3 regions of the Sporosarcina sp. FSL K6-1540 genome follow, and region 2 is predicted to be linked to each of the others. Evidence: riboswitches for the same ligand, from Rfam matches in the RefSeq annotation. Region 2 holds a riboswitch; each other region holds the start of a gene.
The links. Region 2 has a riboswitch for cobalamin ahead of mmgD (citrate synthase). Riboswitches for the same ligand answer to the same signal wherever they lie in the genome.
Positions count from the first base shown of each region.

Region 1: another riboswitch for cobalamin. It lies ahead of MKY15_RS05105 (ABC transporter substrate-binding protein); the one in region 2 lies ahead of mmgD (citrate synthase).
Region 3: another riboswitch for cobalamin. It lies ahead of MKY15_RS07740 (hypothetical protein); the one in region 2 lies ahead of mmgD (citrate synthase).

Region 1 is NZ_CP152018.1:1,155,061-1,161,659, reverse strand. Features, by position in the region: gene argS (arginine--tRNA ligase) at 1-1,042, shown strand, start outside; cobalamin riboswitch at 1,682-1,867, shown strand; gene MKY15_RS05105 (ABC transporter substrate-binding protein) at 1,986-2,948, shown strand; gene MKY15_RS05100 (iron ABC transporter permease) at 2,941-3,936, shown strand; gene MKY15_RS05095 (adenosylcobinamide amidohydrolase) at 3,938-5,410, shown strand; gene cbiB (adenosylcobinamide-phosphate synthase CbiB) at 5,410-6,366, shown strand; gene MKY15_RS05085 (aminotransferase class I/II-fold pyridoxal phosphate-dependent enzyme) at 6,353-6,599, shown strand, end outside.
Region 2 is NZ_CP152018.1:3,087,586-3,094,184, reverse strand. Features, by position in the region: gene prpB (methylisocitrate lyase) at 15-923, opposite strand; gene MKY15_RS14665 (bifunctional 2-methylcitrate dehydratase/aconitate hydratase) at 942-2,378, opposite strand; gene mmgD (citrate synthase) at 2,461-3,591, opposite strand; cobalamin riboswitch at 3,831-4,030, opposite strand; gene MKY15_RS14655 (hypothetical protein) at 4,986-6,248, opposite strand; gene MKY15_RS14650 (nucleotide excision repair endonuclease) at 6,358-6,599, opposite strand, start outside.
Region 3 is NZ_CP152018.1:1,704,712-1,711,310, reverse strand. Features, by position in the region: gene MKY15_RS07750 (AraC family transcriptional regulator) at 191-1,081, shown strand; gene MKY15_RS07745 (MFS transporter) at 1,087-2,319, opposite strand; cobalamin riboswitch at 2,461-2,653, shown strand; gene MKY15_RS07740 (hypothetical protein) at 2,918-3,145, shown strand; gene MKY15_RS07735 (hypothetical protein) at 4,168-4,344, opposite strand; gene MKY15_RS07730 (TetM/TetW/TetO/TetS family tetracycline resistance ribosomal protection protein) at 4,465-6,405, shown strand.

The sequences.
Region 1 (6,599 bases), 1.9 Mb from region 2:
TATCGGTAAAATGCTGGCAGCTGAATATGGCGACAAATACGTCAACACGCCAGATGAAGAGCGTTATGCATTCTTCCGCCAATATGGCCTGGAGCATGAATTAGAGAAGCTAAAAACAGACCTTGCGAATTTCCGTGTGTCGTTTGATGTCTGGTTCTCTGAAACTTCATTGTATGAAAACGGCAAAATCGATGTTGCTCTTGATAAATTACGTGCCAATGGCCATGTCTTTGAAGAAGATGGCGCAACATGGTTCCGTTCAACAACTTTCGGTGATGACAAAGATCGTGTGTTAATTAAAAACGACGGTACTTACACGTATTTAACGCCGGATATCGCGTACCATGAGGATAAATTGTTCCGCGGATTCGATAAACTTATCAATATTTGGGGCGCAGATCACCATGGTTATATTCCACGGATGAAAGCGGCAATCGAAGCGCTTGGTTACGGCAATGACACGCTCGAAGTCAGTGTCGTACAAATGGTTCAGTTATATAAAGACGGTGAAAAGTTCAAGATGAGTAAACGTACGGGGAAAGCTGTAACCTTGCGTGAGCTAGTTGAGGAAGTTGGTCTGGACGCAGTCCGTTACTTCTTCGCAATGCGTTCAGGTGACTCGCAGATGGACTTCGACCTAGATCTAGCGATTTCTCAGTCGAATGAAAACCCTGTGTACTACGCACAATATGCGCATGCACGGATTTCATCAATCTTGCGCCAAGCTGATGAAAATGGCATGGCTGTATCTGTGGATAATGTTTCTTTACTGCAAGCTGAAAAAGAGTTGGAATTACTGAAGAAAATCGGTGACTTCCCGCAAGTAATCAGTGATGCAGCGAGAATTCGTTCACCACACCGCGTTGCAACATATATCCAAGAACTAGCGGCTACATTCCATAGCTTCTATAACGCAGAAAAAGTATTAGATCCAGACAACCGCGAATTATCGGAAGCACGTCTGGCACTAATTACAATCACACGCACAACAATTGCAAATGCATTGAAACTTATTGGTGTTTCTGCTCCAGAAAAGATGTAATAAAATTGAACGCCATACTTGAGAGATTGTTATCTCTCAAGTATGGCGTTTTTCACATGCAGATATTCTCTCTATATATGTTGAACAAATGAATACGATGCATGCTCTTTTACAAGGGCTTTTGGAAGGCCGCTGAATAAGTCCAACTACCTGGAATGAATTAGAAATCCTGCTAATATCGCTTCGACGCTTTGTGGATGCCTCCCGCGATAAGCCAGAAAGAAGACCGCTTTCAGTCTTATCGCTCCGGCTACCACGAAGGCGTGCCTTCGCTGGATTGTCTATATAATAGAATGCACATTGCATTGTCGGGGAAAAGACCTGTAGCTCGTAGTATGTCTTTCTTCAATGAAATTAGTATAAAATAGTACTCACATTATAATCTCAGTCCAAACTCATGGCGAGAGGCATCCCCAAAGCGCCAAGCGATCTGTAATCCACACGCCGAACTACAACTCTTCCGATTAATGTACACTCTAGCGCCAAGCGATCTACAATCCACATTCCGAATTAATACTCTCTCATCATCGAGCGACACAACAGATTCAACGGGATTCTTTAATTCAACATATCTAAATCTACAAATCTCCCTCACTATCGACACAATAAAAATTTGTAGTATACTGAAAGTTGTACAAAATACATACCAAACATAAAGGTGCCCCGCATTAAAAACGGGGTTAAAAGGGAAGTCGGTTCAATGCCGGCGCGGTCCCGCCACTGTAAGTGTGAGTTAGTCGCAATGTGTCACTGGAAAAAGTTCCGGGAAGACGCGGCAAGCCTTGAACACGAGCCAGGAGACCTGCCTTTATGGATCACACGTACCCTACGAGGATAGGATTAGTGAAAATCGACGTCACTGTGCGTCCAGATTTTTACTCAGCTTATTCCTCCGTAGCAATTACGGGGGATTTTTATTTGGAACAAACAGGAGGAAAACAACATGAAAAAGATTTGGCAATTAGGATTAACGGCATTTTTGGCAGTATTCTTGCTCGCAGCATGTGGAACAGCTGCTACACCAGATAAGCCGAAAGTAGATGGAACACCGGAAGCGGAAGTGGTCAAAGCTGACTTCCCGCTTACGCTAACGGACTCGGTTGGCAATGAAATTACCCTGGAAACTGCACCGGCAACAATCGTTTCTATGGTGCCAAGCAACACGGAAATATTGTTTGAACTAGGTCTTGCGGATGCGATTGTCGGCGTCAATGACTACGATGATTATCCAGCAGAAGCACTTAAAAAAGAGAAAATCGGCGGCCAGGATTTCAACGTCGAAAAAATCGTTTCCATGAACCCTGAAATTGTTTTTGCACATGAATCAGGACTTGGAAAAGGCAAAGAAGGACTGCAACAAATTCGCGATGCAGGAATCCCAGTCTTTGTTGTGAAAAATGCAGCGAGTTTCGAAGAAACGTACACAACGATTGAAACAATCGGTCAAGCGACTGGTAAAACAGTAGAAGCAGAAAAAATCATTACGGATATGAAAGCAAAAGTAGAAGAAGTATTGGCGAAAATAGCAACAGTCGACAATAAAAAAACAGTTTTCGTTGAAACATCACCTGAGCCAAACATTTACACACCAGGAAAAAATACATTTATGGATCAAATGCTAGAAATGATTGGTGCTGAAAATATTGCTGCTGATCAGGAAGACTGGTTTATGATAGCTCCGGAAGAAATTATTAACCGTAATCCAGATGTAATTATCGTGTTGTATGATATCGAAACGGCAGTTGCAGACGTTTATGCACGCCCAGGTTTCGATACGATTACGGCAATTAAAGAAAAAGCTGTTGTTCAAGTTAAAGAGAATATCACTAGCCGTACAGGCCCCCGTCTTGCTGAAGGGCTTGAAGAAATAGCAAAAGCCATCTACCCTGAGGCTTTCGGTGAGTAAATCCAGCGTTGCCTACATCGTTTCCGCCGCCGCACTTCTTGTGGCGGTGTGGCTCGGTGTGTCAATCGGGTCTGTGAAAATACCGATTAGTACGTTATGGAATGCAGGGGCGGATGCAACAGCTACCAATATTTTGTGGAAGATTCGTATGCCGCGTGTCGTGCTCGCGGGACTTGTCGGCGCTTCGCTCGCGATTTCGGGCGCTGCTTTCCAGGGGTTGCTGAAAAATCCGCTCGCTGATCCATACACCCTCGGAGTGTCATCCGGCGCCTCGGTCGGTGCTGTTATGACGCTCTTTTTTGGTATTTCTATCCCGTTTTTAGGCACTTATACGCTTCCTATATTCAGTATGGTTGGTGCTGCATTAACAATGTTCCTCGTTCTTGGATTTGCACGCCTCGTTGACCGAGCGATGAGAATGGAAACAATTATTTTGACCGGAATCATTTTCGGTTCGTTCCTCGGTTCTGTGCTATCACTTATGATAGCGCTCACAGGGGAAGAGTTGCGCCAAATTATTGGTTGGCTACTCGGCAGTGTTTCGATGCGAGGATGGAATTATATTACGATGATTTTGCCATTCGTCGTCGTAGGTTCATTCATGCTGTGGCTGAATCGCCGCGAATTAAATGCGATGTTATTTGGAGAAGAACGAGCGCATCATTTAGGTGTCAACGTCAAACGCCGTAAGTTTGCCATTTTGATTGGTGGATCCATCCTGACAGGTTCGGCAGTCGCGGTGTCCGGCACAATTGGCTTTGTTGGTCTAGTCGTTCCGCATATGACGCGACTTCTTTGGGGATCTGATCATCGTCATCTGCTGACATTATCGTTCATGAACGGTGCGACGTTGCTCATCATTTGCGACTTAATTGCACGGACAATCATTTCGCCGACAGAACTTCCGGTCGGTGTCATCACAGCGTTTATCGGTGCACCCGTATTTGCATTTATCTTCTATAAACAACGGAGGAAAGGAGGCATGTGAAATGTTAAAAGTCGAAAATATTTCCGGTGGTTATGGCAAAGAATCCATCGTGAAAGCTGTGACATTCACTGTCAATAAAGGCGAAGTACTCGGCATACTTGGACCCAATGGCAGTGGTAAATCCACACTTTTGAAAATTATTTCAGGCATTCTCCCGAAGGAAACGGGTTCCGTCACAATTGACGGGCAAGACGCTTCTACTTATTCACAAAAAGAATTTGCCAAAAAAGTAGCCGTCTTGCCACAACTCCATGCACATGCATTTTCCCACACTGTTCGAGAAACGGTTGAACTCGGTCGCTATCCGCACCAATCAGGACTATTTTCCTCATGGTCAGATGAAGACGAGCGCGCCGTGACCGATGCCATAACCAGTATGTCCATCACACGTTATGCTGAAAACTCGATAGAACTCCTATCCGGCGGTGAACAGCAACGTGTTTTCGTCGCACAGGCACTCGCACAGGAGGCGCCTATTTTATTACTCGATGAGCCAACGAATCACTTGGACATCGCTCACCAACAACAATTACTCGATACGATTCGTCAACAGGCAATTGACAAAGGACTCACAGTTATTTCGGTGTTTCACGATATCAATTTGGCTTCTTTATATTGCGACCGACTTCTCTTGATGGATAAAGGGCGGATTGCCAGAATAGGTGTGCCACAAGACGTAGTGATGGAAGAGGCAATCGAATCTGTTTACGGTGCGCGAATAAAATCACAGCCCCATCCTGAATTGCCAAAACCTCAAATTACACTGCTGCCGGAAACCAAAGAGGAAATTAAGCCTTTCGCCGTTGTAAAAGAGGACTTTTCGATAGCATCGGACTTTGTTGCATTACGAACAAAATATCCGTTGAAAACCATTTCCTCCGCCGTTCATAATGCTGGAACAGGCTGGTATCGGTCGTTTGTCAATCGTCATGTTGATGCTGATTACAATGTAGACGACGTCAAAGCTGAAAATACTTCCTATCTTGAACAGCAAGGTTTTCATCTGACGGATACGGTCGGTATGATGACCGCGGTCATGACGGATCATGCCGAAGTCGAGGAATACACAGGGGATTTCGGAACGATTCTGATTGCGGTAACAGCTGGCGTTGGTAATGCTGTCGATGTCTCGCAAGCACTCACGCGTGATCAGAAACCTCGTGTCGGTACAATCAATACATGGATTATCGTCAATGGCCAGCTACCTGATGAAGCATTTATCCAAGCAATGATAACGGCAACAGAAGCGAAAACGAAAGCGCTTCAAATGGAATCCATAACAGATCCGCTCACAGGCACAATTGCGACAGGTACATCGACGGACAGCCTGCTAGTCGCGGCAACACAACAAGGAGAATTCCTGCCGTATGCAGGTCCGATTACGCCGCTTGGAAAACTGATTGGCCACGGAGTTTATGACTGCACTGTACGGGCAATCCGTGCCTACAAAAAGGCGAAAGGGTGGACAACTTGATTCCTGCACATTTTATCGCCATTGCAATTGGTTTTCTGCTCGACAGAATTATTGGGGATCCACCGAAATGGCCGCATCCAGTCCGCTTAATTGGGACGTTCATTGCCAAATTGACTAGTGTTATGAATAAAGGTCGGTTCCGCACATTAAAAGGGGCGTCTACACTCTTCATCACAGTCGGGATTGTGTTAGGTATCGTTTTTGCTTTAGTAGGTTTTGCCTATCAATTCAATATCTATGTAGGTATTGGCGTGGAATCAATTCTGATCGCCGTCGGGCTGGCACAAAAAAGTTTGCGTGACGCTGCACTTGACGTTTACCGTCCGCTTGCTGCACAGGATTTACCTGCAGCACGAACGAAGTTGTCATGGATTGTCGGTCGCGATACCGATAAACTAAAAGAAAGTGGCATCGTACGTGGAACAGTTGAAACTGTGTCAGAAAATATTGCGGACGGCATTACATCGCCATTATTTTGGGCATTCCTTCTGGGAGCACCCGGTCTTTGGATGTACAAAGCAGTGAATACACTAGATTCGATGATTGGTTATAAAGACGAACGATATGAGAAGTTCGGTAAATTTTCTGCACGCGCGGACGACATTTTGAATTTCATACCAGCACGTGTGACGGGTTTTCTAATCATTTTATATGCGCCGAATAAAAGTCAGTTGTCCTTTTGGAAACGCTTTGCTGGCTGGAGTAAAGACGCAAGGAAACATCCAAGTCCAAACAGCGGATTTTTGGAGGCAGCGACGGCTTGGCAACTTGGCGTTACGCTTGGCGGAACAAGTACATACCGCGGAATCGTATCGAAGCGACCTGAGCTTGGTCCAGGCAACACCCCGCTAACCGCAATACATATTAAACAAACCATTACACAGATGCATATCATAGTGTTTATTTTCTGGCTAGTAATGACGGTGATTGGAGTGGCTTTATATGCAGTTGCCTGAACATGGCGCAAATCCGCAAAACCTTTACGCAACACTGGGCATTGAACAGCCTATACGGTTATTGGATTTCAGTGAAAATGTCAATCCGGCGGGTCCTCCTGATTCAATTACCAAGATGTGGCCAAGTTTACGAGATTTGCTTACGGCTTATCCAAATCCAGAAGGGGAGCCGTTTCTGTCAGCGGCTGCCGATTACCATGGCATTTCGACCGATTATTTATTCGCGGGGAACG
Region 2 (6,599 bases):
GCCGCTATTCAGTATTACTGCTCTTTTGTTAATACGGTCTTCGCTATTGACTCGTCCAATGCTTCAAATTCATCATAAGAAATAGTAACGTATAATTCACTTCTCGTTTGCATATCAGAAAGTGCTTGTTCTTGTGAGCCCTCATTGATGATTTTCTCAAAAACACGTTCATAGGCTTTGGCAGCAACTCTTAATGATGTGACTGGGTAAATTACCATTTGGAAACCCATTTCAGCAAATTCATCGGCGCTATAATAGGGTGTTTTTCCAAACTCAGTCATGTTGGCAAGCAAAGGAACCGAAATCTCTTTGGCAAACAGTCTGAATTCCTCTTCTGATTGAAGAGCTTCCGGGAAAATAGCATCCGCACCCGCTTCCACATATGCCTTCGCTCTATCAATCGCTTGCTCTAAACCTTCCACTGCGCGCGCATCTGTTCTCGCAACAATAAGAAGTGTCGGTGCAACCTGTTTCAATACTACTATTTTCTGCACCATTTCTTCAGTAGAAACCAAGTTCTTGCCATTCAAATGGCCACATTTCTTAGGTAACTGTTGGTCCTCTAATTGTACTGCTGCAACATTAGCTTCTACCATTTCACGGGCTGTCCTTGCTACATTCAATACACCACCAAAACCTGTATCGATATCAACAAGCAGCGGTAAATCGGTAGCACGCACTATATCCCTTGCTCGCTCCGCAACTTCAGTTGACGTCACAATCCCTAAGTCTGGTAAACCACGACTAGCCGTATAGGCGGCCCCCGATAAATAGAGTGCAGAAAATCCGGCATCTCGTGCAATAAGCCCTGCCATCGCATCATGCGCACCAGGGATTTGAACGATTCCTGATGCATGCATGATTGAATGGAATTTCTTAGCTAATGTCTCTTGTGATGATTGTTGATCAACAATCCATGCCATTGTCATTTCCCTCCTCTCTTAAAGCAAAAATAAGTCGACAAATTCTTTGACGTTCATCTGTTCTAACTTACTTTGGCTAACACACGCCACTTCTATTTCTGTTCGCTTCTTTTCAGGGTAATGAGTCATCAATGTAGCCGAAAATTTCTCGCGTATTTGAGGAATAGCTTCCTCTCTTCTAAAGCGATGACCAAGCGGATACTCACTTACAACTTTCTCTGTTGTGGAACCGTCTTTAAATGTAACTTGAACAGCATTGGCGATCGAGCGCTTGCTCGGATCGAGATAATCTTTACTATACTGCTCGTCCTCTACGACAATCATTTTATTTCTTAATTGATCGATTCGTGAGTCATTTGCCACGTCATCTTCATAATGATCTGCAACAACATCGCCATATAGTAAACCAAGTGCCGTAATGTATTGGATGCAATGGTCGCGGTCAGCGGGGTTGTTAAGCGGACCTACTTTATCGATAATCCGAATAGCAGATTCATGTGTCGTGATTGTAATTTTTTCAATATCATCAAGTCGCTCCTTTATCTCCTGATGCAGGATAATGGCACATTCCGCCGCTGTTTGCGCATGGAACTCGGCTGGATACGATACTTTAAACAGTATATTCTCCATCACATAAGAATCTAAAGGACGTGCCAGTGTTAATTCCTTTTGATTGTATAAAACATCTTGGAATCCCCACTCCGGAGCGGATAGCGCTGTCGGGTAACCCATTTCGCCTGTCATTGCCATCATCGCCAGTCGTACACCCCTACTCGTTGCATCTCCTGCTGCCCACGATTTTCGTGAACCGGTATTAGGTGCATGACGATACGTTCTAAGGCTTGCGCCATCAATCCAGGCATTTGTCAACGCATTATTTATTTCTGTACGTCCCCCGCCAAGCATTTTGGTGACGACCGCAGTTGTAGCAATTTTGACGAAATGAACATGGTCAAGTCCAACACGGTTCAAACTATTATCTAATGCCAGTACGCCTTGGATTTCATGTGCTTTAATCATCATTTCCAATACATCACGTACAACAAGTGGTTTTTTTCCTTCCGAGAGACGTAAACGGCTTAGATAATCCGCTGTAGCTAAAATGCCACCTAAATTATCGGACGGATGACCCCACTCAGCAGCTAACCATGTGTCATTATAATCGAGCCATCGTATCATGCAGCCAATATTAAATGCGCCTTGGACCGGGTCCAGTACATACGATGTACCAGGTACACGACTGCCATTTGGAACAATAGTACCCGGTACTACAGGTCCTAGTAATTTCGTACACTCCGGATAGCTTAATGCCAATATTCCACACCCGATTGTATCTATTAACACATTATGTGCTGTCTTATATGCTTCCTCGCTTGTAATTTCTTTATTTAAAACATAGTCCGTAATTTCCTCTATCAGTGTGTCCATTGTCATTTGTTCTTTCAATTTCAACATCTAACTCTTCCTTTCCGCTTTCAATTTGTTTAGAATAGTACTAAGTGATGCCTAGTGTATCGCTGTTGTGGTGAACGGCCAGTTACAACTCCCCAGTTGAATGATTGCTGTGTCGTTCGCCTATATAATGAACCCTTGGACGGTATAAACGATTATTTTCATGTTGTTCAATAACATGCGCACACAATCCTACTGTTCTCGAACCAAAAAAGATTGGTGTGTATAATGGGATTGGAATGCCCAGCATCCAATATACCGGTGCCGCGTAATAATCTAGATTTGGATAAAGTCCTTTCTCTCTCTCCATTATGGTTTCTCCCGCCTCACACATTCGGTAAAGGAGATCGTCACCCTTTAGCGCACATAACTCCTTTAAAGCATCCTTCATTACCAAGGCCCTTGGATCCATCTTTTTCATATAGACTCGATGACCAAACCCCATAATTTTCTCTTTATCACGTAAACGCTTTTCTAATAACAATTCAAATGCGTCAACAGAACCAGCCTCTAAAAGCATATTCATGACTGCTTCATTCGCTCCTCCATGTAAATAGCCCTTTAAAGAAGCAACCGCTCCAGTCAATGCACCATATAAATCCGAAAACGTCGAGGCAATTACCCTTGCGGTGAAGGTGGAATTTGGCATTTCGTGCTCGCTATAAAGTAGTAGCGACTGGTCAAAAATAGATTCTTCCAACTCTGTCGGTTTCCTCCCCGTAATCATATAAAGGAAATTAGCACTGTATGACAATTCTTTCAACGGGTGAATTTGTTCCTCTTCCTGTAAAATGTGAAAGCTGTTCGCAATTATTTCTGGAATTTTGCCAAGTAACTCGTAAGCTCTTTTTTTATTGATAGCTAGAGTGTGCTGATCAATTTCCTTATCATAGCCCGCTAAAGCAGATATCCCAGTTCGCAATGCGTCCATTGGATGTGTCTCTTTAGGCAATGCTTGCAAAATCTTTGTGACACCTTCTGGCACACCATGCTCTTTTTTCAATTTATCTGCCACATCTGCTTTTTCAGTATCAGACGGCAAGGTATTTTCCATTAGCAAGTGGACAATATCAAGATACCCTTTTGTTTTTGAAAGCTCGATTAAATCGTATCCTTTGATAATAATCTGACCCAATTCCGTATCGAGCAGCGAAATGGATGTTTCAGTGGCGATCACGCCTTCAAGTCCTGGTAAAAATGTAAGTGTATTCGTCAAACTATTTTCCCCCAATCTGAATGGTTATGACTCTGAGATTTGTAAACGCTTTCACTTCACCAAAAATTATCCTATTTGTATCTGTTCGCAGCGCTTCCCCTTATTTCTGACCATAAAAAAAACAACTTCATAAGAGAAGTTGTTAAAGAGCGCTAGAATCCCAACTAAAAGAAAGCTGCCTGTTAAAAATAGGCATAGCTCATCCGCGCGTCCTTAACACCCCCTATCCTCGTAGGTCAACATGTGTTATAAAAAGAGGCAGGTCTCCTGGCTAATGATCATTGCTATTCGTACCTTCCCACTTTTTTATAAAAAGCAGTGGTTTAAACGAAATCGCTCCCATTTACAGTTGCGGGACAGCGTCGGATTCTCACCGAACTTCCCTTTTAAGCAGACCAATACGTCAGTATTAATCCGCACCTATTTTTACACATATTCAATTATCGAAATATCCCCTTGACTATAACACAAACTTTTAAATATTCCAATTCTTTATTCATATCTAATTTCTATTGTTTCAGAGAGGCATTAAGTATACCGACTTCAAGAATGCGTAAACAATAATTGGATACTCTTTTCATTTTTCATCACTTATCATTACTATTACATAAATAGGAAACGTATATTCAATCCCCATTTACATACTATATATGTTGAATTAAAGAATCCCATTGAATCTTCCGTGGCGCTCAATAAGGAGAGCGTTTTAATTCGGAGGCCACTGAAAAAGTACGATTTCCTTCAATCCGGTTGATTTCCGTTCCGAGCGGACGCTTTCCGCGGGCACGGCTTCAGCCAATCGAACAGCAAAGGGTTCGATTGGCCGTATTTCTGCGTTCTTGGCAGAAATTAAGGCATTCTTGCCCCGTGCTCCCAACGCTAACGCTTTTGCTCGCAAAAGCCGTTCTGCGTAACGGCACTTCCTGCGGGGTCTTCAGCTCGCGCTGTTCCCGCTGGAGTCGCCGCTCTTCACTACAATCAACTAGTTCTTACTATAAAAAAGAACTTTTTCAGTTTTCTCTTAATTCGGGGTGTGGATTGTAGAGCGCTTGGCGCTTTGGCGACCCCTTTGCCGCGCGTGCACTAGGGTGTTCATTATCGAGAGAAATGTAATTTCGAGATGTATATGCTGAGATTATAAGGTGATTACTAGTTGATACTACTTATATTCAAGAAAGACGTGCTCCAACTTGCAAATTGCATCACAGATAATGAAAAGCTCTTTCTCACATAGACCATCTAGCGAAGGCGCGTCTTCGTGGTAGTCGAAGCGGTATTAGTGGGAATCCTAAACCATTCCAAGTACTAATGCTTTTTCAGTGACCTCCCAAAAGCCCTTGTAAAGCGCATACGCCATATTCATTTGTTCAACATATAGAATTAATTAACTGAACCTATATATCTCCTAAATCGACAATTTCCCCTGTCACCGCATCAACACATTCCGCCGCATCCAACAAGCCGCAAAGAATATACTTACCTGCGAACTCGTCATATACATAAGTCGGATCAAGCGTAATATATGGTATCATTTTCTCAAATGCTTCTTCAGGTGTTACGACCGCGTTTGCGGCAGGGAGAAAGGCTTCAAAAATCTCAAACATCGAGCCGTTATCAAGATAATTTAGCACCTTCATCGTTTCCGGATTCATGAAAACAACTACTTTTCGATTAAAAATCATTGGGTTTTCTTCATTTATTTCACAATGCGCTTCGATAAAGTTCTCTTGACAACGAAGTTGGGACAGCTTCCACTTCCCTGATTCATCAGGATATTCAGCCCGTAGGACATCCCGAACAACTTTTTTACTACGTTCAATTTGATCAGCCGACAACGTCAGTTTTTTACCTGCGTCGACGTTACCGAATGCTTCTTCTACGTTTGCTTCGGAAACAATTGTGATTTCTTCACGATCAATATTTTGTTCTAACGGTTTATTCCATTCGATTACTTCATCAATTTTAACTTCTGAACGCTCATGTTCCATAAATGGGATGATTCGGGCCCCGTCAACCGTTACGTACACTTCTTCCATTGCATAGACGGGAACAAAACGTTTTTCAGTTTCAGATGGAAACTTTATAAGTTGAAGCTGTTTTTTGACGATTGGTTCAATTTCTTCAAGTGTTAACGTGAATTTTGACTGCTCAACGAGATTTTGCGAAGGCATCGTTCCGTACGAATGATAAGAAGTCAGCTTGCCAACATCATCAAATTCAACTTCAATTATACAGCTCGGAGAAAAATAGATACCATCGATGTCTGATGTAAATTGAAACCCATTTGCATTCGCTTGCGTTAGTTTGAAATCCTGTTCGTACACCAATCCAGTTTCCTTTTCAAGCCATGCAGCGACTTCAGCAGCGGCTTTACCCGGAAAGTGCGTTTTTGTAGAAAATGATTCACCTTGTACGAATGACACATTACTAAAGTGTTGCTTTTGAATTGCATATTCAACAATCGCTGTTCCCTCGGGATTATAACCTTCTTCGATTGGCTCGTTTAACTCTTTAGGAAACCACTCCATAGTAAACGTATAGTAAGCATCCCCCATAGTATCTCGTACTTTATAAATCGTATGTCTTGCCATTCGGTAAGCATCCAAACCAAACTTTTCTTGCGCTTCATCGACAATCTTTTGTAGTCTCTTGTCCATGTTCCCACCCTTTTCCTATGTATTATTGAAATAAAGAACTTCATTCGTGTTGTTCAACATAAATGGTCAAAAATAAAAGCTGATTGCGCATGGCAGTCAGCTCTGTAGTTTATTCGAAAAATACTTTATCAAGATTATATTTCGCACGTTGTGTATTAATGATATACGTTTCATAAATTTCGCGTTCCATCGGGTCTTCGACAACGATAATCGCAATTTCATGCACTTCGTTACGATGATTTTTGATTGGAGAGACCGTGTCTTCAAAATGCTTCTTAACACGTTGGCGCAGTTTACGTGCTTTCCCAGCAAACAGCAATTCATCTTTGTTGTTATAAAACAAAATGATGC
Region 3 (6,599 bases), 1.4 Mb from region 2:
TCTCAAACTTTGATTATCCTATTTTTATAACGTATTCCCAAAATAAAAAAGAGTCCCTAAAGCCCAAAAATTGTATTCACATTCCCCTTCTAAATGATAGAGTTGCTATAGGACAGTTCCCTCTGTTAGGGATGATTAGCTTTTTTATAGAGCAAAGAGGCAGGCGATTGATATCCAACAGTTAATTTTATTGCAGCATGTAATCGATTATGTGGAGGACCATATTAAAGAGGACATTAAACCTGAGGAACTAGCTAAACTGGTTGGTTATTCTCCTTATCATTTTTATAGGATTTTTAATAACCATGTTGGTTATACAATTATGGACTATGTTTTAAAAAGAAAACTGCAATACGCGTTATATGAATTAGTAAAAGGCGAAAAAATAATTCAAATTGCATTAGATTATGGATTTGAGACGCATTCTGGCTTTACAAAGGCTTTCAAGAAATATTTTGGCAGTCCACCAAGCTTATATAGGCTCCACTGTCCGCTATCATTGCCTCAAAAAATTGACCTTTTGAGCCTTAGGCAAAAAAAAGTAGGTGGCATTGTTATGCAACCGAAAATTGTTCAGAAACCAGCTTTTACTATTGCCGGTAAAACATTTGAGAGTGGTATCGAAAATGTCTTTTACACAAGAGATGCACCTGCCTTTTGGGACCAAAGAATTTCCCCGGATGAATCAATCGAAAGCACTCTGTACGAAGCATTGTCTCCAAAAAAACATGGAGAATATTGTATCAATCTTAGTAGCGTCGAATTAGAAGATAGATTTACTTATTTATTCGCGGTAAATTATGATCGAGATGTTCAACTACCTGCTGGACTGACAAAACTGCAAATTCCAGATGCTACTTATGCGGTTTTTAGGACTCCACTTGTTGAAGTCGAACAGTTTGTCTCTTCCATCAAGGGAACTTGGCTCTATATTTTAGAAGATTGGCTACCTCAATCTCTTTATGAAGTCGATGAAACATGTTATGACTTTGAATATTACGATGAACACTGTCATGACTGGGATTATGAAAAAATATATATGGAAATTTACCTGCCGATCAAAGAAAGAAATAGAGAGTGATCAATTCACTCTCTAGACTTGTTTAAGACAACTTTATATAAAAGTAATACAGGAGTTAACAAAATTGCACTAACAATGATGGCGATTTTTATCGTAAAGCTCGATGCTACACCCCCAATTACCGGACCACCTCCAATTTGACCAATAGCGTCCACTTGTCCCTTTACCGAAAAGAATGTTGCACGTACAGAGGAATCAGGAATAATTTTATTAAGCCAAATATCCTCTAATGGATACATGACTTGCCTTGTCACTTGAATGATTACATAAAAAATCAGCAAGCTGATCATATACGTTGAGAACGCAAAGCCAATTAATGAAATGACGATGAAGAAGCTGGCCACAAAAAGAACAACATAAATCTGCCTTAGATTTTGGTGGATAGCACTTCGATTCATAAAATGGAGTGCTGCAAAGGAAATAAGCACGAAAATGAACTGAATTCCCCCCATTATCACAACTAACTTCTCATTCGTTAACGAAGATATATTTGAGACCTCCAAAAAATGTGCTATCCATAATCGGTCAAAACCTTCACTATAAAACCCAACAAATAAAGCAATTAGAAATAGCATCCTTATGATGAAGCTCGCTTTGGAATGCGAAATAATATTGCCCACATTCTCCTTCATACTTCCCAGCGTAGATATTCTTCCTTCTTTATCTAACGGTTTGAAGTTTTCTTCTTTCATAAAAATCATTAAATAGACGGCTAATCCAATCATACATAGCCCGCCGATAATGATTGGTAGGTTAATCATAAAATAGCCCATTAAAATACTGAGCGGAATAGCTATAATTTGGCCAAGATTACCGGCCTTTGCCCCTTTTATAAATGCCAGTGAAGCACGTTCCTCCCCTATTTCATCTGCAATCCAGGCTTGCTGAGAGCCGCTAGTAAAGGTATAGCCAATCCCCCATGCAATTTGAGCCACTAGCACTGTTACAAAATAGGGAAATACCCCTTCAATTAAAAAACCGATTCCTATTAATATATACCCAATTATTAAAGATAACTTCCGACTTTTCAAATCCGAAACAACCCCAGTTGGAATCTCAAAAAGAAAAACGGAAAGCTCCAAAACGGTCCCAATTAACACAAGTTGAAGCGGATCAAGCTTTACAGTTTGCACATGGTACAACAAGTTCACCGTAAATATAAATGTGAAAAATAATTGTGATAAGAAGCATGTAGAAATGTAAACTCGATATGGATCTGTTGTTTTTATTTTATTCATTTTCTATCCCCCCAGCTTGATTATAGTAAGAGGGATAGACATTTTCTTGTCCAAATTTGCGGTAATGGGCCATTAATGAACCCCTTGTTTAGCAATCGTGTTAAGTCAGACAATATGTATGTTATAGTAAAAGCACAACTGAATAACGTGTAGAAATTAGGTGCTTTTTTACGTTTGTATAAAAGCTTAAAAGGGAAGTTCGGTGAAAAACCGACGCTGTCCCGCAACTGTAAATGGGAGTACTCTTTTCAAATCCACTGTTCGTTACGAATGGGAAGGGAAAAGAAAGCGATGATCATGAGCCAGGAGACCTGCCTATTTCAGTACACACCAATTCCCTACGCGGATAGGAGGTGTTAAGTGCGGCTATGATCGAGCAATTTCTTGTAAAAGCCGCCGTACGAAAGAACGTAATACAAAAGAAACATAAGAGGACTCAATACCTCTTATTTCACTGTGCAGTCAATAGTGTACTTCTGTTTACGAACCATTCGTTACGGCAACAAGCGACCATACAAATTTACGCATACTAGCATCTTCCTTACGTTTAACTAGGAAGATGCTTTTTTATTTCCATAAAAGAAAGGGATTTTAGCCAATGAAACTTGGAACAAAAGAATATTATCTGGACGCATTCAAACATGTCTTAATGACAAACCTCATCATAAGCGAATCACAATCACTGTCTTCAACCTATTCTTATTACGAAGAACAGATTGGAAAAACAACAACTATAAACGAAGAGGAAAAAAACCTTTATTCACGTAACCTCCAAAAAGCATTCGATGAAATCAAACACGAAGTAATCGGTTCACCAGAAGATTAAGCTGAAAAAACAACCAGTAAATAACTGAATCCAACACTATATATGTTGAACAAATGAATACGGCGTTTACACTACAAGGGCTTTTGGGAGGCCACTGAAAAAGCCCTAATAATTAGAGCAAATTAGAATTCCCGCCAATACCGCTTCGACGCTTTGTGGATGCCTCCCGCGATAAGCCAGAAAGGAGACCGCTTTCAGTCTTATCGCTCCGGCTACCACGAAGACGCGCCTGCGCTGGGTGGTCTATGTGAGATAACGCATTTCATTATCTGGGATGAAATCTGCAACCTGGATTGTGGATTTCTTGACTATAATTATATATGTTGAATCCGGTATATATACTGAGCGAAGGCGCCTTAACAGGGGTCGCCAACCGAACAACGAAGAGTTCGGTTTGTATAATTTCTGCGTTCTTTGCAGAAATTATACAGTTAATGCCAAGAGGTTATTCCAGATAGGTTAAAGAATACCTCATCTGGCTTATGGCGGGAGGCATCTCCTAGCGCCGTAGCGGTTCAATGGAATTCTTTATTTCAATTTATATAATATCAACTAGTAATCACCTTACAATCTCGCCATATACATCTCAAAATTACATTTCTCTCGAAAATATACAACCTAGCGAAGGCGCGGCAAAGGGGTCGCCGAAGCCGTAAGACTGGATGCGAAGCGCTAATCCAGGCTTACGGTGAAAGGCATCCCCAAAGCGCCAAGCGATCTACAATCCACAACCCGAATAACAGCTCTCTCATTATTGAGCACCACAACTGATTCAATAGGATTCTTTAATTCAACATATATAGCCGCTTCTTGTACAATTACTTTGAATTGCTTTGAATTGAACGACCTCTATATGATTACCGAGATGTCTTGATGTGTAGGGATGCGACAGGCAACTATTCGCAACAGGATTAACTAGGAGCAATGAAAAGTTCGCCGAAAGCGGACTGAAAATGATCCGGTGAAAAAGGCATCAAAAAAAGCGTGGCAGTCATAATAGACTTTCCACGCTTTTAATGTACTTACAGTTCCTGATAATTTCTCTGATGCGTACCACCGTCTTTTACATCCGCATGATACAACGCTTTCAAAGCAAAACTCTTCTCTAAGTCAAGCTCTGCCATTATCTGTTTCAGACGTTTTGACAGCTCTTTATCATTCTTTACAAGCTGTTCCATTTTCGTTCTTGAATATTTCAAAATCTGATTCCTCCTTCACATTCAGTTTGTCTTTACAGTATAACACCTATTTAAGGTCATTCGCCCAATTCAGATTTGCTATACTACTGGTAGTAGCAAGAATCGGACAGGAGTGACATCATGTATAAAACAATTGGCATACTTGCACATGTAGATGCAGGAAAAACAACTTTTTCTGAACAACTGCTTTATCATACAAAAAGCATTAAACAAAGAGGGCGCGTGGACCATAAAGACGCTTTCCTCGATAGCCATACAATCGAGAAAGAAAGAGGTATTACGGTTTTTGCAGACCAGGCATCCATTTCCTATAACGGATCTACCTACTACATTATCGACACACCTGGACACGTCGATTTTTCTCCTGAAATGGAACGCGCTATTCAAGTAATGGATTATGCCATTATTATCATTAGCGCAAGCGATGGCGTGGAAGGTCATACGGAAACCGTGTGGCAACTGCTCCGCAAACATCAGGTACCCACATTCTTTTTCATCAATAAAACGGACCGTGAAGGAACCGACATTGCAAGTGTACTCCATGAAATTCGCACCAATCTATCGGAAGACATCTGTGACCTTACATCCTCTTTCAATGAAGGAATTATGGAAGATGAACTCATTGAATTTATCGCAGAACGTGATGAAGCACTTCTTGAGACCTATTTGGAATCAGGTTACGACAACGATTTGTGGCTTGCAACATTAAAGAAAATGATTAGCGACAATAAAATCTTCGCCCTCTCCAGCGGTTCTGCACTCAAGGACATTGGTGTCATGGCGTTTTTCGAGAAGCTCGATTTATTGACAACAACTTCTTACGATGATGATAGTGATTTCGCTGCACAGGTCTATAAAATCCGCCATGATGACAGTGGTAACAGGGTCACTTTCCTTAAATCACTAAGCGGTACGCTAAGCGTCAGGGATGGAGTGAATTATGGAGATTACACGGAGAAAGTGACACAGATACGCGTTTATAACGGTAATAAGTTCAAAGCAATCGATCATGTTCATGCCGGTGAACTGTTCGCCGTTACTGGATTAACGCAAGCGGCCATTGGTGATGGCGTTGGAGCACTAGAAGAAAAAGCGACCTTTGACATGATGCCTACCCTTAAGTCAAAAGTTATTTTCGACGCTGCCATCCATGTGAAAGAAGTACTTCGATGTTTTAACCTACTCGATGCGGAGGATCCTTCTTTGCGCGTCTTCTGGGATGAACATTTTCAAGAAATTCATGTTCACGTTATGGGCGTCATCCAGCTCGAAGTACTCCAACAAATTGTTAACGAGCGTTTTTCGATTCAAGTCTCCTTCGGTGAACCTAAAATCCTGTATAAGGAAACCATTGAAACATCCGTAACGGGTTATGGTCATTTTGAACCTTTAAGGCATTACGCGGAAGTACATCTTTTAATTGAACCAACCGAAAGGAATAGTGGCATACAGTTCGACAACGTCTGCCATGCAAACGATTTACTTATTGGTCACCAAAACGTAGTACGCAGCCATTTATTCGAACGAGAGCATCATGGTTTATTAACCGGCTCAGCTCTCACAGATGTCAAAGTAACGTTACTGACAGGACGAAGTCATAACGAGTACACATCTGGAGGTGACTTTAGAGAGGCTACTTTCCGGGCTCTGCGACAAGGTTTAGAACAAGTACCCAATACGTTGCTCGAACCCTACTACGATTTCAAAATAAAAGTGGACTTGGATAATATGGGAAGAGTGCTGTCAGACATTCAACAAGCACATGGCAGCTTTGACGCACCAGAAACAATTGGCGAAAAAGTTATTGTAAAAGGGCGTGTGCCAGTTGCTACTTTTATGAATTACAGCACCGTCTTTGCTTCATTCACCCACGGTAAAGGAACGCTTAGCCTGTTATTCGGGGGCTATGACCGCTGTCATAACCAGGAACAAGTCATTGAAGAAATCGGTTATAACAAAGAAGCGGATCCCGAATACTCATCCACTTCCATTTTCTTGACCAAAGGAAAAGGCTATTCCGTCCCGTGGGATGAAGCCGAGAAGGCAATGCATTGTTTATAAATAAAACCCATTGTCATGTCTGTTGATTAACCAAAGTAACCAGTGAGTAACGTGACCACCTACTGGGCGCTATGTGTATAGTTGACTTTGGACTGCTTTGGATAGAGTGACTTCTATACGATTACCGGGACGTCTAGATATGTAGGAATGCGACACGCAACTATTCGCAACAGGATTACTGAAAAAAGTGTGGC